3 regions of the Allobosea sp. NBC_00550 genome follow, and region 2 is predicted to be linked to each of the others. Evidence: predicted binding sites of a transcription regulator. Region 2 holds the regulator's gene; each other region holds the start of a gene.
The links. Region 2 encodes PhoB, which activates phosphate uptake and scavenging genes when phosphate is short. Its sites were predicted from a motif close to TGTCATNNANCTGTCAT; they were not measured.
Positions count from the first base shown of each region.

Region 1: the regulator PhoB is predicted to act here: its motif matches at 5,673-5,689, upstream of NWE53_RS03640 (RNA degradosome polyphosphate kinase).
Region 3: the regulator PhoB is predicted to act here: its motif matches at 2,204-2,220, upstream of NWE53_RS23325 (alkaline phosphatase).

Region 1 covers NZ_CP102772.1:756,215-763,688, reverse strand. Annotated here, with positions in the region: gene NWE53_RS03655 (amino acid ABC transporter substrate-binding protein) at 1-413, opposite strand, end outside; gene metC (cystathionine beta-lyase) at 676-1,866, shown strand; gene ppx (exopolyphosphatase) at 1,908-3,482, opposite strand; gene NWE53_RS03640 (RNA degradosome polyphosphate kinase) at 3,418-5,613, opposite strand; gene NWE53_RS03635 (P-loop NTPase family protein) at 5,737-6,435, opposite strand; gene NWE53_RS03630 (AI-2E family transporter) at 6,443-7,474, opposite strand, start outside.
Region 2 covers NZ_CP102772.1:2,927,678-2,935,151, forward strand. Annotated here, with positions in the region: gene NWE53_RS14070 (amino acid ABC transporter permease) at 1-764, opposite strand, end outside; gene argH (argininosuccinate lyase) at 761-2,176, opposite strand; gene NWE53_RS14080 (LysR family transcriptional regulator) at 2,273-3,199, shown strand; gene NWE53_RS14085 (SpoIIAA family protein) at 3,253-3,639, shown strand; gene phoB (phosphate regulon transcriptional regulator PhoB) at 3,652-4,350, opposite strand; gene phoU (phosphate signaling complex protein PhoU) at 4,362-5,081, opposite strand; gene pstB (phosphate ABC transporter ATP-binding protein PstB) at 5,167-5,973, opposite strand; gene pstA (phosphate ABC transporter permease PstA) at 6,014-6,898, opposite strand; gene pstC (phosphate ABC transporter permease subunit PstC) at 6,916-7,474, opposite strand, start outside.
Region 3 covers NZ_CP102772.1:4,908,711-4,916,184, forward strand. Annotated here, with positions in the region: gene NWE53_RS23320 (hypothetical protein) at 1-272, opposite strand, end outside; gene NWE53_RS23325 (alkaline phosphatase) at 406-2,148, opposite strand; partial or broken gene NWE53_RS23330 (2-hydroxyacid dehydrogenase) at 2,515-3,442, opposite strand; gene NWE53_RS23335 (NAD(P)/FAD-dependent oxidoreductase) at 3,454-4,782, opposite strand; gene NWE53_RS23340 (ABC transporter permease) at 4,838-5,725, opposite strand; gene NWE53_RS23345 (ABC transporter permease) at 5,730-6,680, opposite strand; gene NWE53_RS23350 (peptide ABC transporter substrate-binding protein) at 6,703-7,474, opposite strand, start outside.

The DNA.
Region 1 (7,474 bases), 2.2 Mb from region 2:
ACGCCGAGCTTCTTGCGGACCATGAAGCCCTGGCCGTCATAGTAGTTCGCGCTGGTGAAGAGCAGGCCGAGCGACGCGTCGCGCGTCATCGTCCAGGTCGAGTTGCGGACCAGCACATCGATCTCGCCCGACTGCAGCGCGGTGAAGCGATCCTTGGCCGAGAGCGGGATGAACTTCACCTTGTTCGGGTCGTTGAAGATTGTCGCTGCGATGGCGCGGCAGACATCGACGTCGAGCCCCTTCCAGTTGCCCTGCGCATCCGGAACGCCGAAGCCGGCGAGCCCGGTGTTGGAGCCGCAGTTGAGGGCGCCGCGCTGCTTGACCTGCGCGAGGGTCGCCTGGGCGGAGGCCCCGGTCGCGGAAACGGCCATGCCAATTCCCGCTGCGAGGGCGGCTGCTACAAACTTTTTCATCGGTACTCTCCCATTGAAGCCACGTTCCCGGCTCGCGCCGAACGCCATCCTGGTCTCGCCGCCGGCAGCGATTTCGCTGCTCGGTTCACCTTGCGGTTGCGCGGCGCCCCCGTCATCGAGTCGATTGCCAGAGCGACCCATGAGCGTCAAGCAACCGCCATACGCATGAGCCGCCCCTTGTCCACTGCATACATCACATGCGAGTTTGTGGGTCGTGGTCAAGTGCGACCGCATTCTCCCGCCTGCCGGACGTGCCGTTTCCATGAAAAAGCTGTCTTCGCCTGAATTTGCCCGCCTCGGCGAGCGGACACGCCTTGTGCTTGCCGGCCGCGACCCCGAGGACAGTTACGGCTTTGTCAATCCGCCCATCGTACGAGGCTCCACGGTCGTTTACCCGAACACGGCGGACTTCCTGGTTCGCAAGGCGCGCTACACCTACGGCACGGATGGCAGCCCGACGCTGGACGCGCTGATCGCGGCGGCCAACACGATCGAGGGCGGTGCCGGTGTGGTCGCCACCCCGTCCGGGCTTCTTGCCTGCACGCTCGCCTTCCTGACCATCCTGTCCTCCGGCGATCATGTCCTGGTGACGGACAGCGTCTACCGCCCGACGCGCATCTTCTGCGACACGTTCCTGAAGCGCATGGGCGTAGAGGTCACCTATTACGATCCGCTGATCGGCGGCGACATCGCCAAGCTCTTCAAGCCGAACACCAAGGCGGTCTGGACCGAGGCGCCGGGGTCCCAGACCTTCGAGATGCAGGATATCCCCGCCATCGTGGCGGCAGCCCATGAGCGGGACATCCTGGTCGCGTTGGACAACACCTGGGCGACGCCGCTGTTCTTCGACAGCCACAAATTCGGCGTCGACTTCTCGGTGCAGGCCGGCACGAAGTATTACGCCGCGCATTCGGACGTGCTGATCGGCACCATCTCGGCGCGGACACCGGAACAGTTCAAGAAGCTCAAGGCCGCCTGGCACCAGCTCGGGATGATCGTGGCGCCGGAAGACGCCTTCCTGACGCTGCGCGGCATGCGCACCATGGCCGTGCGGCTCAAGGAGCAGATGCCGGCCGGCATCGCCATGGCCGAATGGCTACGCGCGCGCCCCGAAGTCGCCCGTGTCCTTCACCCCGCCCTGCCGGGCGCACCGGGGCATGAAATCTGGAAGCGCGACTTCACCGGCGCGTCCTCGCTCTTCACGATCGAGCTCGAACCGGTTTCGATGACGGCGGTCGGCGCGATGCTGGACGGGCTGACGCTGTTCGGCATCGGCGCATCCTGGGGCGGCTATGAGAGCCTCGTCCTGCCCTTCGACTGCAAGGACTACCGCACCGCGACCAAGCCGGACTTCAAGGGTCCGACGATCCGCATCCATATCGGGCTGGAAGACATCGAGGATCTGAAAGCCGATCTCGATGCCGGCTTCGCGCGGTTGCGCGCCGCGGCCTGACAAACCAAGGCCGCCGGTCTCTCGGTCTCCGGCCGGCTCGTTCAGAGTCGGCCGATCTCGACATCACGCCCGAGCAGCTTGGCGAGCTGCTTGAGGCGGCCTTCGACACGGTCGCTGGCCAGAGCGGCGAGATCGTCCGGAAAGCGCAGCACCAGGCGGTTGTCGACACAGGCTGCCGGGATACGCGGCAGGATGCCGGCCATGCCGGCGGACAAGAGATAGGCGACACGGAAGATCGCCGCGATCAGCGTCGCACGGGCGAGCAGGGTCGGCTGCAGCAATGTCTTCAGGCCATCGGCAGCCGGAGAGCTTGCCTTGAGGCCGGCGTAACGATGGAAGATCGTCAGTGCCAGGAACGCCCGCCCGACATGGTCGATGCCCGTGAAATAGGCATGCGCGATCACGTTCATGCTCTGCTCGCCGCGATAGTCGGGATGGGCGCGCCAGCCGATGTCGGACAACAGGCAGACGGTCTCGATCAGCCGTCCCGACGGCTCGTCCTGCGGTAGGCCCGCGGTTTCGAGGATGCCGCTCGCCCAGGCGATCAGGTCGGCAGCATGGCGCGGATCGCGAGCCCGCAGGAGATTGTAGTCGCGCGCGGCCTGCAGCAGCGGATCGGCCACCTGTTCCGCCGGCGAAAGCTGCTCGTGCAGGAGGCCCTCGCGCACGCCCTGGGCGGAGATGACGATGTTGCGCGGCTTACCGCGCTTGATCAGTTCGTCGAGCACGAGCGCGCCATAGGCGAGCAACGGACGCCGCGCCGAGGACACCGAATCGATCGCGTCGAGGACCGACGCATCGGCCCGCTCGACCAGCTTGGCGAAATCGGCCGCATCCTTCGGCGGAATCGCATAGCCATGCATGACGTTGAGGGGGTAATTCGCGCGTCGCTGGTGCAGGGTCGCCAGCGCGCGCCAGGTCCCGCCGACGGCATAGAAGTCGCGGCCCTTCATCGCAGCGAGCTGCGGCAGCTTGTCGAGTTCGTCCCGGACGATCTTCTCGGCCGCCCGGATCGAGCCCTTCGAGCGATCGAGCAGCGCGAGGCCGCCAAGCGGCACGCTGGCGCCCTTCCCCACTGCGCCGTTCTTGACGGAAATCAGCTCAAGGCTGCCGCCGCCGAGATCGCCGACGACCCCGTCGGGGGCATCGAAACCGGAGATCACGCCGAGGCCCGAGAGAATCGCCTCGCGGCCGCCGGAGATCAGCTCGATCGGCTGGCCGACCGCCTTCTCGGCGCGAGCGATGAAGTCCGGCCCGTTCTCGGCATAGCGCGCGGCGGCCGTGGCGATGACGCGAATCTCGCCGACATGCATCGCCTCGCAGAGGATGCGAAAGCGCACGAGCGCGTGGATCGCCTTATCGATCGCATCCGCGGCGAGCCGGCCGGTCGAGGCGACCTGCCGGCCGAGCCCCGCCATCTCCTTCTCGTTGAAGACCTGCGAAGGCGCCCGCGCCAGCATCTCGTAGACGACGAGGCGGACCGAGTTCGAGCCGATATCGACGATGGCGATGGTGTCGGAGAGCGCAAGCCGCCCCGGCGCGTGCCTGAGCTCAGGCTTTACGGCCTCCCCGGCGCGTGAGGGAACGGGGACTTGAATTGGAGAGCGATTTTCCACGTCCAGACAGACTCGGGTTTGTCATGAAGTACTTATGCGCGTTGAACGGCTCTTCGTTCGCCGCCGGGACAATGCGGCGCGAGCCGCCATCGGCCAATATCGTCCAGCTCTGCTCGTTGTCGAGCAGGTTGGCCAACATAATCTGATCGAGCAACTGCTGATGCACCGTCGGGTTCAGAATCGGCGTCAGCGCCTCGACCCGGCGATCGAGGTTGCGCGGCATCAGGTCCGCCGATGAGATCGAGACCTTGGCCTTGGCCGAGGGCAGTCCGTGGCCGGCGCCGAAGGCATAGATGCGGGTGTGCTCGAGGAAGCGGCCGATGATCGACTTGACGCGGATGTTGTCCGACAGGCCGGGCACACCCGGCCGCAGGCAGCAGATGCCGCGCACGACGAAGTCGATCTCGACGCCGGCCTGGCTGGCATCATAGAGCGCGTCGATGATCTCGGGATCGACCAGCGAGTTGCACTTGCCCCAGATCGCACCCTTGCGGCCGGCCTTCACATGCGCGACCTCCTCGGCGATGTCGGCAAGCAGCCGCTGCTTCAGACCGGTCGGCGAGATGGCCATGCGCTCCAGCCCGTCGGGCTCGGCATAGCCGGTGATGAAATTGAAGACGCGCGCGACGTCCTGCGCGATCACCGGGTCGGCGGTGAAGAAAGAGACGTCGGTATAGATGCGCGCCGTGATCGGGTGATAGTTGCCGGTCGCGATATGGCAGTAGCTGACGAGCTGGCCCGCCTCGCGGCGCACGACCAGCGAGAGCTTGGCGTGGGTCTTGAGCTCGATGAAGCCGTAGACGACCTGGACGCCGGCGCGCTCCATCTCCTTGGCCCAGCGGATGTTCGCCTCTTCGTCGAAGCGGGCCTTGAGCTCGACCAGCGCGGTGACGGACTTACCGGCCTCGGCTGCTTCCGTCAGCGCCTTGACGATCGGCGAGTTCGCGGAGGTGCGGTAGAGCGTCTGCTTGATCGCGACGACGTTGGGATCGCGCGCCGCCTGCTGCAGGAACTGCACGACGACGTCGAAGCTCTCATAGGGGTGGTGGACGAGCAGGTCCTTCTGGCGGATCGCGGCGAAGCAATCGCCGCCATGCTCGCGGATGCGCTCCGGGAAGCGGGCGTTGTAAGGCTTGAACTTCAGGTCCGACCGGTCGACGCCGACGAGCTGGGAAAGCTCGTTCAGTCCGATCATGCCGTCGACCTCGACGATCTCGTCGGCATCGACCTTGAGTTCGCGCACGATCAGCCGGCGCAGATGGTCGGGCATGCCGAGCGAAAGCTCGAGTCGGATGACGACGCCGAGCCGGCGCTGCTTCAGCATCGTCTCGAAGACGCGGACGAGGTCCTCTGCCTCCTCCTCGATATCGAGATCGGAGTCGCGGATGACGCGGAAGGAGCCGGTTCCCTTGACCTCGTAGCCGGGGAAGAGCTTGCCGATGAAGAGCGAGATGGCATCCTCGAGCGTGATGAAGCGATGCAGGCCTTCGCGGGCAAGGTCGGGCAATTCGATGAAGCGGTCGATCTTGATCGGCACGCGGATCAGCGCGTCGAGCTGGCGCCCGTCGTTCTTGCGCTCCAGCGCCAGCGCGATGGTGAAGCCGAGATTGGGGATGAAGGGGAACGGGTGCGCCGGGTCGATCGCCAGCGGCGTCAGCACCGGGAAGACGTAGTTGAGGAAGTAGTCCTCCAGCCAGATCCGATCCTGCGAGCCGATATCGGCGGGCTGCAGCAGGTGGATGCGGTTCTCATGCAGATCGTGCCGCAGCTCGGCCCAGCGGGCCTGCTGGTCACCGGTCAGTGCGTGGACGGCCTCGCCGATCGCAACGAGCTGCTCGGCCGGGGTCAGCCCATCCTGGCTGCGGGTGACGACGCCGGCCTTGAGCTGCTCGCGCAGGCCGGAGACGCGGACCATGAAGAACTCGTCGAGATTGTTCGCCGAGATCGAGAGGAAGCGCAGCTGCTCCAGCAATGGATGGCTGCGGTTCGAGGCCTCTTCCATGACGCGGCGATTGAACTGCAGCCAGCTGAGCTCGCGATTCATGAAGCGCCCGGGCTGCTGACGCAGCGCCAGCGAGTCGGTCTCGCCGGTGAGCCGCTCCGGCTCGTCGGTCACGGTATCGAGATTCATGCGCTTCACCCGCGTCCTGGTCGCTTTTTCGCTCATGGCGCCGTTGAAGCCATTCTAGCGTGACGTTTCGATGACAGGCGACATGATTTCACGCCGAGACATGTCGGTCTTGCCCGCGATCGCTCAACCCGGCTCTTCCGGGAAGAGTTCCGCCAGCACCTCCTGCACCAGCAGGCGCGTCACCCGCCGGCCGCGCTCCAGCGCCACGCGATCGAGACGGTCGACGACCTGCCGGGCGGCGGCGAAGGAGCGCTCCATCCTCAAGGTGAGGGCTTCAATCACGGCGGTGTCGACGACGAGCTGCCGGTCGATGAAGAGCTTGACCAGGACCGCTCGCAGAAGCCCGTCATCGGGCGGCTCGATGGTGGCGCTCGGCGCCAGCCGCAGTCGTGACAGCAGGTCGGGCACGCGCAGGCCCCAAAGATCGGGCTGGCGGCGCGCCGTCAGGAGCAGCGAGCCGCCGCGCGCCTTGACCGCGTTCATCAGATGGAACAGCGCGGCCTCGTCAATCGGGCCGGCATCGCAATCCTCGATCACCAGCGCGCCGCCCGAGACCAGATGCGGCACCTTGGCCTCGCTCAATTCGACGGCGGAAAGCGTCCAGGCATGGGCGGCGCGGGCCCAGATGGCGGCGAGATGGGTCTTGCCGGCGCCTTCGGGCCCGGTCAGGCGCAGCCAGGCATCCGGCCATTGCGGCCAGCTTTCGACGAGCCCGTAGGCCGCCTCATTCGACGGGCCGACCAGAAAATCCTCGACGCCATGGCGGCTGTCGACGGGCAGGTCGAAGGCGAGTTGGCGCGGGCGCGGCGGTATGTCGGACATGATCGGATCAGAGATCGGCGTCGGCGCGCGCCCTCGTCCGGGCCGTGCGCGTCGTTTCGCTGCCATGGTAGAGCTTGCTGGCCAGATATTCCCTGAGCGCGAAGCGGCAGAGCACGCCGATGACCGCTGCAAGCGGCACCGCGAGCAGCAACCCGACGAAGCCGAACAGGGAGCCGAAGGCAAGCAGCGCGAACATCAGCCAGACCGGATGCACGCCGATCGAATCGCCGACGAATTTCGGCTGGAAGATGTTTCCTTCGAGGAACTGCCCGGCAAAGAAGACGCCGAGCGTCACCAGCGGCCAAGTCCAGTCCGGCCAGAACTGCACGATGGCGACGCCGACCGACAGCACGAGCCCGGTCAGCGAGCCGACATAGGGAATGAAGGAGAGGAAGCCCGAGATGATGCCGATCAGGGCGCCGAAATTGACGCCGATCACGCTGAGTCCGATCGCATAGAAGCTGCCGAGCAACACGCAGACCAAGGCCTGGCCGCGCAGGAAGCCGGCGATGGCCAGATCCATCTCGTGCAATAGCCCGCGAATGGTGTCGCGGTGGTCGCGCGGCAGCCAGCTGTCGACGGTCGCGACCATCCGGTCCCAGTCGACCAGCAGATAAAAGGCGATGACCGGCGTCAGTACCAGCAGCGAGAACACGCCGACGATGGCGGTGCCGCCGCTCCAGAGCGACTGAAGCAGGCCGCCGACCCATTTCGTCGCCTCGCCGACGAGGTTGCCGAGCGAGTTCTGCGCTTCCTGCTGCAGGTTTCCTCCGCCGAAACGCTCGAGCCAGGGGGCGCCCTTCTCCATCGCGAGCGCCTGGAGCTTGGCGGCATCGGCGGGCAATCTCTCGACGAGTCCGGCCAGCTGCCGTCCCAGCAGCGGCGCCAGCAGCACGAGCGCCAATACGAAGACGATCAGGAAGACGATCAGGATGACGATCGTCGCCGTCAGCCGGTTCATGCCCATCCGCTCCAGCCTGTCGGCCAGCGGATCGAGCAGATAGGCGAGGGCCAATGCTGCGATGAAGGGCAGCAGGAT
Region 2 (7,474 bases):
ACGATCAGCAGTTCGATGACCCGCGCATTGGCATAATAGATCGTCTGCGCGTTGCGCAGGATCTCGGCGTACTGGATCACGCTCGCCACCGAGGTGAGCTTGACCATGCTGATCACCTCGTTGCCCACCGGCGGGATGATGACGCGCATCGCCTGTGGCAGCACGATCCGGCGCAGCGTCGTCAGCCGCGTCATGCCGATCGCCTTGGCGGCCTCGGTCTGGCCGGTGTCGACGGAGAGGATGCCGCCGCGCACCACCTCGGCCGTATAGGCGCCCTGGTTCATGCCGAGCCCGAGCAGCGTCGCCATGAACGGCCCGATGATATCGATCGTCCGCCAGGAGAACACACCCGGAATGCCGATGGTCGGGAAGACCAGCGCCAGGTTGAACCAGATCAGGAGCTGCAGCAGCAGCGGCGTGCCGCGGAAGAACCAGATGTAGAACAGCGCCACGCTGCGCAGCACCGGGTTCGGCGACATGTACATGATCGCGAAGACGACGCCGAGCACGACGCCGAGCGTCATCGCGCAGACGGTCATGATCAGCGTGTTGCCGAGGCCGGCGATGATGGCGGGCGCCGTGAAGAACTGCCGGACCACCGGCCAGGCGATGTCGCCCTCGACGAAGGCCATCACAATCCAGGCCAGGATGGCGAGGATCACGGCCGAGGCGAACCAGCGGCCGTAGAAGCGCCGCGGCACGATCCTGAGATGGGCGATAGCAGAGAGATCGCGGCTGCTGATCGGTGAAGTGGCGTCGGTCATCGCCGCGTCTCCCGGCTCCAGGCTTCAAGAGCCGTCAGGTTGTCACGGAAGCGCGCGATCTGCTCGCGCACGCGGTCGGGTGCCGTGCCGCCATGGCCGCTGCGGGCCGCGACGGCGGCATCGAGCGTCAGATGGTCGATCACGCCAGCGTCGAGCCGCGGATCGACGGCCCGGAGGTCGACGGCGTCGAGCGTCTCCAGCTCACGCCCCATTTCCTCGCAATAGCGCACCAGGGTCCCCGTGATCTCATGCGCCTCGGCGAAGGGCACGCCCCTGCGGGCGAGATAGTCGGCCACTTCGGTCGCCAGCGCGAAGCCGGAGCCGGCCTGGGCACGCATCACCTTGGCGTCGGCGCTCATGCTGGCGATCAGCCCGGCAAAGGCGGGCAGCACCTCTTCCAGCACGTCGACGGCGTCGAATGCGGCGCGCTTGTCCTCGGCGAGGTCGCGGTTGTAGGAAAGCGGCAACCCCTTCAACGCTCCGAGCATGGCGACGAGATCGCCGGTCAGCCGCGCCGCCCGCCCGCGCGAGATCTCGGCGATATCGGGGTTCTTCTTCTGCGGCATGATCGAGGAGCCGGTGGCGAAGGCGTCGTCCAGCGTCACCCAGGCGAATTGCCTGGAAGCCCACAGCGTCACCTCCTCGGCGAGCCGCGACAGGTTCGTCGTCAGCATCGCCGCGACGAACAGGAACTCCGCGACATGGTCGCGCGCGCCGACCGCATCGACCGAATTCTCGAACGGCCGATCATAGCCGAGCGCCCGCGCGCTGAGCTCGGGATTGAGCGTGATCGCGGAGCCGGCAAGCGCCGCCGCCCCGAGCGGCGACTGGCCGGAGCGCGCTTCCCAATCCTTCAGGCGCGAGGCATCGCGCATCAGCACCTGGCCATGCGCCATCAGCCAGTGGCCGAAGGTGACGGGCTGGGCGCTCTGCAGATGGGTGAAGCCGGGGCTGACCGAGGCCGCGTGCAATTCCGCCTGGTCGGCGATCGCGGTCAGCAATTCGGCCAGCATCGCCGCCAGCGAACGCGACTTCTCGCGCAGATAGAGCTTGAGGTTGTTGGCCGCCTGGTCGTTGCGCGAGCGCCCGGCCCTGAGCTTGGCACCGGTCGAGCCGATCCGCTCGGTCAGGATGCGCTCGATGAAGGTGTGGACGTCCTCGTCCTGCGGCCCCGGCGCGATGCGGCCTTCGACCGTGTCCCGCGCGATCGCGTCGAGGGCGGTCAGGATGGTGTCGAGTTCCGGGGCCGTCAGCAGCCCGGCGCGCCCGAGTTCGGCCGCATGCGCCTTGCCGCCCGCGACATCCTGGGGCACCAGCCTGGCGTGCTCGCCGGCTGCGCTGGAGAGCTTCATCAACCGCGCATCCGGCGGTTTGCGGAAACGTCCGCCCCACAGGCGGGTCGTCTGGTTCATGATGCTCGTTCCTCCCCTAGCGGAAGAATGGCCTCTTGACCGAGAGGCCGGCAAACGAAACGATCTCCGCAGAGATAGTCCGAAAAGGAATACCCCATGGCCGCCGGTCGGCCTCCCCCGTCATCGACCGCCCTGCGGGCCTTCACCACCGTCGCACGACTGGGCTCGACGGCCCGCGCCGCGCAGGCGGTCAACCTCACCCAGAGCGCCGTCTCCAAGCAGATCCTCTCGCTGGAGCATCATCTCGGCGCCGTGCTGTTCGATCGCAGCCCGCTCGGCCTGAAGCTGACCGAAGCCGGCGCGATCTATCTGCCCTATGCCGAAGCGGCGCTGGAGCAGATGGATCGCGGCGCGCGGCGCCTGGCCGAGCGCTCCGCCGTCGCCCGGCCGATCCGGCTGCACATGGTCGCCATCGTCGGCGAGCGCTGGCTGATGGGGCGCTTTCCCGCCTTCGCCGAGGCTCACCCAGGCGTCGACGTGCAGTTCACCAACTATGTCAGCGAGAGCGAGACCGAAGAGCCCGATCTCGATATCGCCCACGGCGTCCCGCCCTGGACCGGCAGGGAGGCGCACTATCTGTTCGGCCGCGATGTCGCCCTCGTCGCCGCGCCGAGCCTGATCGAGCGCATGGGCGGTTTCCGCCGCGCCGCCGACATCCAGAAGATGACACTGCTCCAGCACTATCAGATGCCGACCTTCTGGGCCGAGTTCACCGAGGCCCACGATCTGCGCGGAGCCGTGCCCGAGCACACCGTGCGCTACGGCTACTATTCCGTGATTACCAGCGCCGCCGTCGCCGGGCTCGGCGTCGCCTTGACGCCGCGCTGCTATGTGGCGGATGAATTGGCCTCCGGCGCGCTCGTCAACCCGCTCTGTCTCGGCTTCACAAGCGCGACCGGCTGCTGGCTCACCCGCCCGCTCGGCCAGCCGGATCGCCCCGGCCTCGACGAATTCGTCACCTGGTTGCTCAGCGAGGCCGGGCAGTTCGACGCCGCGACACGGGCGCCTTCTTCAGCAGACTGATTCCCCGCGAAACTTCCCTCCGGGCGGTGCGTTGTCTTCGCCGAGGAGGAGACATGCTCACCATTCTGCCCGCCCCGGACCATGTCGGCGCCTATCGCCTGTCGCGGACGCTGACAGCCGACGATCTCGATCAGATCATGGCCGATATCGATGCGAAGCTTGGCCGCCACGAGAAGATCGGCATCCTCGCCGACTTCACCGAGTTCACCGACATGACATTGGCAGCCGCCTGGAAGGATGCGCGCTACAGCCTCGGCGAGCTCTGGGAGCTCCAGCGTTTTCCCCGCGAGGCCGTGGTCACCGACAAGAGCTGGCTCGCCGCCTTCGTCGACCTGCTCAACCCCGCGATCCCCTTCGTCACGGTGCGCACGTTCAAGCCGGAGGAGTACGACACCGCGCTGGCCTGGGCCGGCGATATCGAGGGCGGTCCCAACGCCTGACGATCGCGCGCGTCAGCTGCGCGCGAAGGTCTCGTCGAAGGCGTAGCCGGCGCCGCGCACCGTGCGCAGCGGGTCCTTGGTGTTGGCAGGCGTGATTGCCTTGCGCAGCCGCCCGACATGGACGTCGACCGTGCGCTCGTCGATATAGACGTCGCGGCCCCAGACGGCATCGAGAAGCTGGGCGCGCGAATAGACCCGCCCCGGTGCCTGCATCAGGAATTCGAGCAGCCGGAACTCGGTCGGCCCGAGATGCAGCTCGCTGCCGGCGCGGCGGACGCGCCGGGTCGTGCGGTCGAGTTCGAGATCGCCCGCGGCCAGCAGCCCCGCGACGTGACCTGGCTTCGCCCTGCGAAGAAGCGCCTGGATGCGCGCGATCAGTTCCGGCAGCGAGAACGGCTTGACGACGTAGTCGTCGGCGCCGGTCGCAAGGCCGCGTACCCGCTCGGTCTCCTCGCCGCGCGCCGTCAGCATGATGATCGGCACGCGCTCGGTGTCGCGCCGCGAGCGCAGCCGCCGGCAGAGCTCGATGCCGGAGAGGCCGGGCAGCATCCAGTCGAGCAGCACGAGATCGGGGGTGTGGTCGCGCAGATGCAGCTCCGCATCGTCCCCGCGCGCGACGCTGTCGACCTCGAAGCCCTCGGCCTCGAGGTTGTAGCGCAGCAGCAGGGTGAGCGGCTCCTCGTCCTCGACGATCAGGATGCGTGCGGCCATGATGTCTTGCCTCAGCTGCCCGTGATCGCCTCGACCTCGATATTGGTCGTGTCGAGCTTCGGCCTGTTCACGTCGAGCGAGTCGCCGGTGATGAGATAATGGATCGTCTCGGCGATGTTGGTGGTGTGGTCGCCGATGCGCTCGATGTTCTTCGCGCAGAACAGCAGATGTGTGCAGAAGGTGATGTTGCGCGGATCTTCCATCATATAGGTCAGGAGTTCGCGGAACAGCGAGGTGTAGAGCGCGTCGATCTCGTCGTCGCGGCGCCAAACCTCGAGCGCCTTCTGCTCGTTGCCGGCGGCATAGGCGTCGAGCACGTCCTTGAGCTGCGCCTGGACGAGGCGGCTGATGTGCTCGAGGCCGACGACCGCGCGATGCGGCGGCTGGAACTGCCCGGCGATGGCGACGGCCCGCTTGGCGATGTTCTTGGCGAGATCGCCCACGCGCTCGACATCCGCCGCGATGCGGATCGCCGAGATCAGCTCGCGCAGATCGTTGGCGAGCGGCTGGCGCCGGGCGATGGTCAGCACCGCCTTCTCCTCGACCTCGCGCTGGAGATTGTCGAGGCGCTGGTCGGCCGAGATGATCTTCTGGGCGAGCGCGGTGTCGCGGCGCACCAGGGCGACGGTGGAATCGCCCAGCATGCGCTCGGCCATGCCGCCCATTTCGGCGAGGCTGCGGCGGATGCCCTCGAGATCGGTGTCGTAGGAACGGACGATGTGATCGGTCATGGCGTTATCCTCGAAGCATTTTCAAGCGAAGTGGGCACCGGTTCGCGCGATGAAAATGCGATAAAACAAAGAAGTCCGTCGCCGCTCAGCCGAAACGGCCGGTGACGTAGTCCTGCGTCTGCTTTTTGCCGGGGTTCATGAAGATCGTGTTGGTCGGCGCGAACTCGATGACCTCGCCCAGATACATGAAGGCGGTGTACTGCGAGATGCGGGCCGCCTGCTGCATGTTGTGGGTAACGATGGCGATGGTGAAGTCGCTCTTCAGCTGCTCCAGCAGGTCCTCGATCTTGCCGGTCGAGATCGGATCCAGCGCCGAGGTCGGCTCGTCGAACAGGATCACCTCCGGCTTCTGCGCGATGGTGCGCGCGATGCACAGGCGCTGCTGCTGGCCGCCGGAGAGGCCCATGCCGGAGCTCTTCAGCTTGTCCTTGACCTCGTCCCAGAGCGCGGCGCGGCGCAGGGCGCCTTCGACGCGGTCGTCGAGCTCGGACTTAGGCGGCCTCTCATAGAGCCGGATGCCGAAGGCGACGTTGTCGTAGATCGACATCGGGAACGGCGTCGGCTTCTGGAACACCATGCCGACGCGCGAGCGCAGCTCGTTCACGTCGACATCGTTGGAGATGATGTTGCGCCCGTCGAGCAGGATCTCGCCGGTCGCCCTCTGCTCGGGATAGAGCGAGTAGATCCGGTTGAAGATGCGCAGCAGGGTCGACTTGCCGCAGCCGGAAGGGCCGATCAGCGCCGTGACGTGCCGGTCGCGGAAGTCGAGGTTGATGTTCTTCAGCGCCTTGTGCTCGCCGTAGTAGAAATCGAGGTTTTTCACCGCGATCCGGACGGGCGCCTCGGCATCGAGCGATTGCGGGGAGAGTTCAAGGGTCGAAAGCATCGACATGGTCCTTCAGGATCAGACGCGACCGGGTTGGATTCAAGCTCTACTTGCCGCCGCTGACGATGCGGCGGGCAACGATCGAGAGCAGCAGGATCGACATGGTGATGATGAGCGAGCCGGCCCAGGCCAGCTGCTGCCAGTTTTCGTAAGGGGCCGAGGCGAACTGGTAGATCGTCACGGGCAGGTTCGAGACGCCGCCGACGAGGCTCGCCGAGAACCAGAAATTGTTGTTGAGCGCTGTGAAGATCAGCGGCGCGGTCTCGCCGGCGATGCGGGCAAGAGCCAGCAGGATGCCGGTGACCATGCCGGCCTTGGCCGCCCGCCAGGTCACGCTGGTGATGACGACCGAGGGCGGCGCGCCGAGAGCGGCTCCGGCCTCGCGCAGCGGGCCGGGCACGAGGCTCAGCATGTCCTCGGTGGTGCGCACGATGACGGGGATCGCGATGATGCCGAGCGCGACGCCGCCGGCCCAGCCGGAATAGCCGCGGAACGGCTCGACCAGCAGGACGTAGACGAACAGGCCGATCAGGATCGACGGCGCCGAGAGCAGAATGTCGTTGATGAAGCGGATCAGGTTCGCGAGCTTCGAGCGCCTGCCGTACTCGGCGAGCCAGGTCCCCGCCAGCACGCCGATCGGCGTGGCGATGGCGATGCCCAGGAAGGTCAGCACCACCGAACCGACGATGGCGTTGGCGAGGCCGCCGCCCTGCGAGCCGGGGCCGGGCGTGACCTCGGTGAAGGTCGCGAGCGAGAGCCCGCCGATGCCCTTCACCACCAGCATGCCGAGGATCCAGAAGAGCACGAAGATGGCGCAGAAGGTGAAGCCGGTGGCGATGATCTTCATCAGCCGGTCGGCGGTGCGGCGGGACTGGCGGACGCGCCCCCAGGGGGTATGGGGCAGTTCGCGCGGCTTGGAAGCAGTGGTCATGCTCATCTCCCGGGACCTCAGTAGCGCTTCACCCGCGAGACCAGCAGTCGCGCGATGACGAGGACGACGAAGGTGACGAAGAACAGGATGCAGCCCAGCGCGATCAGCGAGTTGAGCTGGAGGCCCATCGCCTCGTTGAACTCGTTGGCGATGCGCGAGGCGATGGTCGAGCCCGGATCGAGGATCGAGCTCGACAGGCGGTTGGCGTTGCCGACGACGAAGGTCACCGCCATCGTCTCGCCGAGCGCGCGGCCCAGGCCGAGCATGACCGCGCCGATGATCGAGACGCCGGCCTGCGGCACCAGCACATGGCGCACGACCTCCCAGGTCGTCGCGCCGATGCCGTAGGCGCTCTCGCGCAGCACGGAGGGGATCTGCTCCAGCATGTCGCGGGTGATCGAGGCGATGAAGGGCACGATCATGAAGGCCAGGATGATGCCGGCCGTGAAGATGCCGAGGCCCGAGGGCGAGCGCGAGTAGAGCACGGTGCCGACGATCGGGATGCCCTCGACGATGTTCGAGAGCGGGATCTGCACATAGGCCGCGAAGAGCGGCGCGAAGACGAACAGGCCCCAC
Region 3 (7,474 bases), 2.0 Mb from region 2:
GGGCAGATGGCGAGCGGCTCGCGCGTCAGCACGAAGAAACGGCTTTCCGGCTTCAGCGGCGGCGCCATGTAGCCGACCATGCGCACGGGCTTGCCGCGCAGCACCGTCACCCTGTCGGAGAATTCGAAGCCGAGCACGCCGAAGGATTTGTAGAGGCTGTCGAAGGCGATCGTCTCGACATCGGCCGCGGCGGCGCGGTCGAAAAGGCTCGCCGCCGCGAGGCCGAGCACGGCTCCGCGGCGGGTGATGGTCGCCAGAGCATTTTCAAGCAAAGTGGATGCCGGTTCGCGTGAAGAAAATGCGGGGAGGCAAGAAGTTGGAGGATTTTCGCGCTTCGAAGAAACGCTGAAATCCTCCACGGGGGCCTGTCGGCGCATCGATGCCTCCGTTGCCCCGATCATCGGCTCACTTGCCGCCGAGCGCCAGCGCTTCGGTCATGACGCGGAACACGAAGGTGTTCGGCTTGTGGCCGCGGAAGCGCTCGGCGCCGGGGCCCATCGCTGTCAGGATGACGTCGTCGGCCGCATGGACGCCGTTATTGGCATCGAACGGAAGGTTGCCGACCTTGCGCGCCACCAGCGGGCCCGTGCAGTCCTTCTCGTTGGCGATGTTGGTCTTGCCGTCGGGGCCCTTCACGGCCGGAACGCGCTCGCCGCCCATGTTGGGGCGGCCGGTGTCGCAGGTGTCGGGATAGGAGCCGTAGACGACGGCGAGACGGCGCGAGGTGTCGACCTTGGTGGGGTAGCCCTCGACGTCGACCGGGCCGTAATTCGGCGGGGTCGACTCGTTGTAGACGCCGAGCTTGTCGCGCAGCAGCTGGCCCGGACGATCGTCGTCATAGGTGCCGATGATCGACATCGGATGGGCGTGGTCGGGGACGACAATGATCAGCGTGTCGTTGCGGTCGCCGGCGAAGTCCTTCGCGACCTTGACTGCGTTGTCGAGCATGATCGTGTCGAACACCGAGCGCTCCCAGTCGAGCGAGTGGCTGTACTTGTCGATGCGGGCGGACTCGACCATCAGCAGGAAGCCCTCGGGATTGCCCTTGAGCATGTCGAGCGCGGCCCTGGTCTGCTCGACGACATCCGGCTGGTCCGGGAACTTGGAGATCGAGCCCTTCTTGGCGAGACGCAGGTCGAAGGCGCCGTCGATGTTGCCGGTGTTGTAGAGGCCGAGCAGCTTCTTCGAGCCGGCGGCGACCGCCGCGTTCATCTCGGTCTTCGTGGTGGCGAGCGTGTAGCCGGCCTCCTTGAACTTGGCGATGAAGTCCTGCTCGTCCGTGCGCTTCGAGCCGGGGGTGGCCTTGCTCAGGAAGTTCGGCGAGCCGCCACCCATAATCACGTCCGGCTTCACCGCATAGAACATCTCGACGATGTCGTTGAAGTCCGAGCGGCGGCGGGTGTGGGCGACCATCGAGGCCGGGGTCGCATCCTCGATCTCGGAGTTGGTGACGACGCCGACAGCCATGCCGGTCTTGCGCTTCACCAGCTCTGCGATGGTCTCGACCTTCGGATGGTCGAGGGTGAGCGCGTTCTTGGCGCAGTAGACGCCGAGCGCGTTCACGCAGGATTTGTGGCCGGTGGTGTAGGCATGCGCGGCATTGGCGCTGTCGGTAACGATCGAGTCTGTGCCGGAGGTCGAGATCAGCGCCATGTTGGACATGTCGTCCATGGCGAGCTCGCCGTCATATTTGCCTTCCTTCCAGCCCTTGGAGAGGATGCGGGCCGCCGTGCGGTTGGCGACCGTCATGCCGTCGCCGATGAAGAGGATGACGTTCTTGGCGCGGCGCGGCGTCGCCGTCGCGAAGACGTCCCAGTTCACGGTCGACTTGTTGCCGCCTTGGGTGGCTTCCACCACGTAGCGGCCGGCCGGGAGCGAAGCGCCGCGCAGCCACAGCGCCGAATGCTTCTGGCCTTCCTCGCTCTGGATGAAGTTCGTCGGCCGTCCGAAGGCCTCGGCGGCGGGCTTGCCGTTGATGGTGACGTTCACGTCGCCCGAGGTCGGCGCATTCGGGAACTCGACCTTGAAGTCGAACCGCGAGCCTTCGAGGATCTCGGCACGGTCGATCGGATAGATCGTCTGTGCGGTGGCGGATCCCCCCGCCACGCCTGCCGCCAGGACCGCCGCCAACCAGTGATATGCGCGCATTGTCGTTCTCCGCCGGAAAGGGCTCGTGCCGGTGGCCTTCGCCTAAGACCGGAACATGACAGTTTCATCAAACCCGTCCGGACCCGGCGCGACTTCGGGACCTTGGAACGGATCGTCAGACATGCCGAAGGGCCGCCTCTCGGCGGCGCTTCGCGAGTTGCTGTCTATGAAGAAGAGACGACCGGCTAGCGGAGAATGGCCGGCGCGGCTCGGAGATGCCTTGCAACGACGAGCAGCCGGTCCGGTCGCGTTTCCTGCCGCCGGCTCGCCAAGTGGAGCCTTCTCCCTTTCATCGACAATCGAAGGATGAAAGGGGATGCGTGAAGCGCGCCCTGAGCGGCTCGGCAGGCGGCGCCGCCGTCGCGGTCAGTATTCCCGACCGCGCGGGACGAGCCCCTCGATGGGGAGCCCTTTGCGGTGGCGCTCGATCGTCTCGAGCACAAAGGCGGCGCCGCTTTCCGGGCGCGTCATGCTGGCGATGTGAGGTGTCATCACGATGCGCGGGTGGTTCCAGAACGGATGATCCGGCGCCGGGGGCTCGCTTTCGAGCACATCGATCATCGCGCCCGAAAGCTGTCCTGTATCCAATGCGTCCAGCAGGTCGGTTTCGACGAGATGCCCGCCTCGCCCGACATTGATCAGGCCCGCCCCGCGCGGCAGCTGCGAGAACAACCGTGCATCGAGGATGCCTTGCGTGGCCTCGATCAGCGGCAGCAGGCAGATCAGGATATCCGTCTGCGCCAGGAAGGCGGGGAGTTCTGCTGCGCCGGTAAAGCAGGTGACACCCTCGATCTGCCGCGGTGAGCGGTTCCAGCCCGACAAGGGAAAACCGAAGGAACGCAGCTTCGCCAGGCTCGCCTGGCCGAGCTGTCCCAGCCCCAGAATGCCGACACGCCGACCTGCGGGGGGACGGACCTGGATCTCTCGCCAATGCCGCTGGCGCTGCTGGTCGATGAAATCGACCATGTTGCGGTGAAGCATCAGCGTGGCCATGCAAACGAATTCGGCCATGCTTTCGGCGATGCCTGGCTCAAGCATGCGCACGACCGGCAATTCGGGCGGCAATTTGCTGAAATCGAGCTGATCGATGCCGGCACCTACCGAGAAGACCATCTTGAGGTTCGGGAAGGTCTCGGCGATCCGCTCCGGCGGCTGCCAGAGCAGGAGGTTATTCGATGGCCAGCGGATCGCCGATATCCGGCCAGATCCGGAAGGGCGTCTCGGGCGCCTGTCGGGCGAAGGCCGCGGCCCATTGGTCCGCCCGCTCGGCGCTCGCCTTGTAGAGGATGGTCACGGCGGCGCTCCCTAGAACAGCCCGACCGGCGCCAGCGGCCGCCCGTCGACCAGCCGCTCGTAGCTATAGGCGGCGGGATCGACGAAGGACGGGTCACCGCGCACGACATCGGCTGCGAGCTTGCCGGCGGCCGGGCCGATGCCGAAGCCATGGCCCGAGAAGCCGGTGGCGAGGAAGAAGCCCTTCAGGCTGGCGACCGGCGAGATCACCGGCACGGTATCGGGCGTGGAATCGATCGTCCCGCCCCAGGCCTCGGCGATGCGGATGTCCTTGAGCGCGGGGTTGCCGGCGATCAGCGCGGCCAGCGCCGAATTGACCAGCTCCATGTCGGGCGCGGGGTCCTGCACGCGCACTGCCTCGAACGGGGAGGGCTGATCGAACTGCCAGTTGGCGCTGCCGAAAAGCTGCTTGAAGAAATCCGCTCCCAGCCGCAGCTTCAGCCCGGCCCGGCGTTGCTTGAAGGTCGGCCAGAACATCTTGGCGTAGCGCAGGATGTCGGGTGTCAGGTTGACCGTGCCGCGCCCGCGCAGCGCCAGCGTGAAGCCGCCGTCGAGCCGGCGGCGGACGCAATATTCGGTGGTGCCCAGCGCCCCGGCGGTGATCTCGGGCGCCGGCGTGGTGCGGCAGGCGGTGGCGTCGACCAGTCCGATCGGCAGGTCGATTCCGTGGCGCCGGCAGAACAGCGAGGACCAGGCGCCGCCCGCCAGCAGCACGGCCTGGGTGCGGATCGTGCCCTTCTCGGTCACGACTGCGCTGACGGCACCGGCCGTCGTCTCTAGGCCGCGCGCTGCGCAGCCCTGATGGATGGTGACGCCCCGCTTGCGTGCTGCCAGGGCGAGCGCCGGCACGGCCATCGAAGGCTCCGCCCGCCCGTCGCTCGGCGTATGCAGGCCGGCCACCCACTTCTGCGAATTGCCGGGCAGCCTCTCTGCGACCTCGGCCGGGCTCAGCAAGGTGGAGTGGACCTGAAGCTCGCGCGCGATCACGGCCCAGCGTTCCCAATCGGCGGCTTCCTTGGGGTCCTTGGTCAGGAAGAGCACGCCGGTGCGCCGAAAGCCGGTATCGGCCCCGGCCTCTTCCTGCAGCTCTTCCCAGAGGCGCAGAGCTTCGCGCGCAAGCGGAATCTCGGCCCGGGCGCGGCCCTGCTGGCGGCACCAGCCCCAGTTGCGGCTCGACTGCTCGCCCGCGACATGCCCTTTCTCGACCAGCGCGACCGACAAACCCTTGCGGGCGAGATGATAGGCGCTGGATACGCCGATCACGCCGCCCCCGATGACCACCACGTCGACGGCCTCCGGCAGGCGCTCGTCGCTGGGAATGCGGTTGACCGGCGGGGACATGGACGGTGCTCCTGAGGAATGGAGTGGGTAGCCGAGGCGGCGGGAAGGGGTGGCGTCAGTTGATGTCCATGCGCGGATCGAGCGCATCGCGCAGGCCGTCGCCGATGAAGTTGAAGCTGGTCACCGCGAGCGTGATCGCGATGCCGGGGAGGAGCGCAAGCCAGGGCGCGCTCGTCAGGTAGATCTGGGCGTTGTTGAGCATGTTGCCCCAGCTCGAGGCCGGCGGCTGGATGCCATAGCCGAGGAAGCTGATGTAGGATTCGAGCAGGATCGCCTTCGCGACGTTGAGCGTAGCCGCCACCACGATCGGCGCCATCGCGTTGGGCAAAAGGCTCCGGAACATGATGTAGAAATCGCTGGCTCCCACGGCGCGGGCCGCGGCTGCGAAGTCGCGCTCGCGCAGGGAGCGGATCTGCGCCTCGACGATGCGCGCGACATTCATCCAGGACGTCGCGGCGATCAGCAGCGTGGTGGCCAGAATGCCGGGTTCGGTAAGTGCGGCCAGCGCCAGCAGCAGGAAGATCGCCGGGAAGCACAGAACCGCATCGACGAAGCGCATCAGCACCGCGCCGAGCCAGCCGCCGTAGAAGCCCGCGATCACGCCGACCGCGATGCCGATCGCCATCGCCACGGCCATGGCGAGGAAGCCGATCGCCAGCGAGATGCGCCCGCCCATCATCAGCCGGGCGAGGATATCGCGGCCGAGCTCGTCCGTTCCCAGCACATGGACGCCGGAGAACGGCGGCGCGAAGCGCTGCATGATGTCGATATAGGTGTCGTCGAATGGCAGGAGATAGGGCCCGACGACGGAGCCAAGCGCCAGGATGAGGATCGTCACGGAGCCGGCCATGGCGAGCCGATGCCGGCGGAAGCGGCGCCAGGCGGTGTTTCCGGTCGAGGCGGCCACGGGTTCGAGCGAGACGGATGCGGCTTGTGCGCTCATGGCCTCACTCCATCCTGATCCGTGGATCGACCAGCGCGTAGAGCAGGTCGGCGAGCAGCGAGCCGAGCATCACCATCGCGGCCGAGAGCATCAGGATGCCCATCACGACGGGATAGTCGCGATAGGCGATGGAATCGAGGAAGAGCCGGCCCATGCCGGGCCAGGTGAATACGGTTTCCGCGACCAGCGCGCCGCCGAGCAGGGTCGGGAATTGCAGGCCGGCGACGGTGATCATCGGCAGCAGCGCGTTGCGCAGCGCGTGCCGCGACAGCACGTTCCACTCCGGCAGGCCCTTGGCCCGCGCCGTGCGGATGTAGTCCTGGCCGATCACGTCGAGCATGGAGGAGCGCATGAAGCGCGCCCAGATCGCCATCTCGACGAGAGCCAGAACCAGCGCCGGCGCGATCAGGTGATGCAGCAGGTCGAGCACGGAGTCGTCGCCGACCGTGTGGCGGTTGCCGGCCGGCAGCCAGCCGAGCGTGACCGAGAAGACGTAGATCGTGACCAGCCCGAACCAGAAGGTGGGTATCGAGAGCGCGATCATCGCGCCGACGGTCGCGAGCGTGTCGAACAGCGAATAGCGGCGGATCGCACCGAGGATGCCGATCCAGCAGCCGAGCAGGCAGGCGATCAGCGTTGCCGTCGCCATCAGCTCGAAGGTGGCCCGCAGATGCGAGCCTATGGTGACAAGCACGGCCCCGCCGTCGCGATAGGACGTGCCCCAATCTCCCTGCAGCATGCGCCAGAGCCAGTCGGCGTACTGGACCGGCAAGGGCCGGTCCAGGCCGAGCTGGCGCGAGATCCGCGCGATGTCCTCGGGCGACATCTGCGACGACAGCGCGAACTGCGACAGCGGGCCGCCCGGCGCCAGATGCAGGATGGCGAAGCCGAGCATCGAGACGATGAGCAGGAGCACCAGCGCCTGCCCAAGCCGGCGAATGAGATAGGGAACCATCGCAGCGCGACCCGTCCGGCGCTCAGGCCCAGTACCACTCCCGCATGTTCCAGCAATTGGACGAGGTGTTGATGTTGGGCGCGAAGCCCTGCAGCCCGTCCTTGGTGCCTTCGGCGATCACCGACTGGAACAGCGGCAGGATGGCGAGATCGTCGCGGATCAGTTTCTGCAGCGCGCCATAGGTCGCCTTGCGCTCGGCGAGGTCGAACTGCGCCGCGCCTTGGGCCAGCAGCCGGTCGGCCTCCTTGTTCTGGTACTGGTAGGTGTTGTAGCCGCGCCCGCCCTTGGCCGGGATCGCGCTGGAGCCGAAGCGCGGCGTCACGTCGGGGTCGCTGCCCAGCATGAAGTTGACGCCGACGATGACCGACTGGAATTTCGACTGCTGCCAGAAGTCGCCCCAGATCACGGCGGCCGGCATGTTGTTGATGCGCAGCGAGGCACCGATCGCCTTCCAGTCCTGCATCAGGAGCTGCTGCGTCTGCTCGCGCACGGCGTTGCCGCTGGTGGTCGAGTTGGCGAATTCCAGCCGGACGCCGCTCTTCTCGCGGATGCCGCCGGAGCCGCGCTTCCAGCCGGCGGCATCGAGGATGGCGTTGGCCTTGGCGGGATCATAGGCATGGGCCGGCAGGTCCTTGGTGAAGGACCAGGCCTGTTGCGGCACGAAGGATTCCGTCGGCATCGGCAGCCCGTAGTTGAGCGCGTCGATCAACCCCTTCTTGTTGATGCCGAGATAAAGCGCCTCCCGCACCGCCCGGTCGGCGAGCGGGCCGAATTCGAGATTGGGCGCGATATGC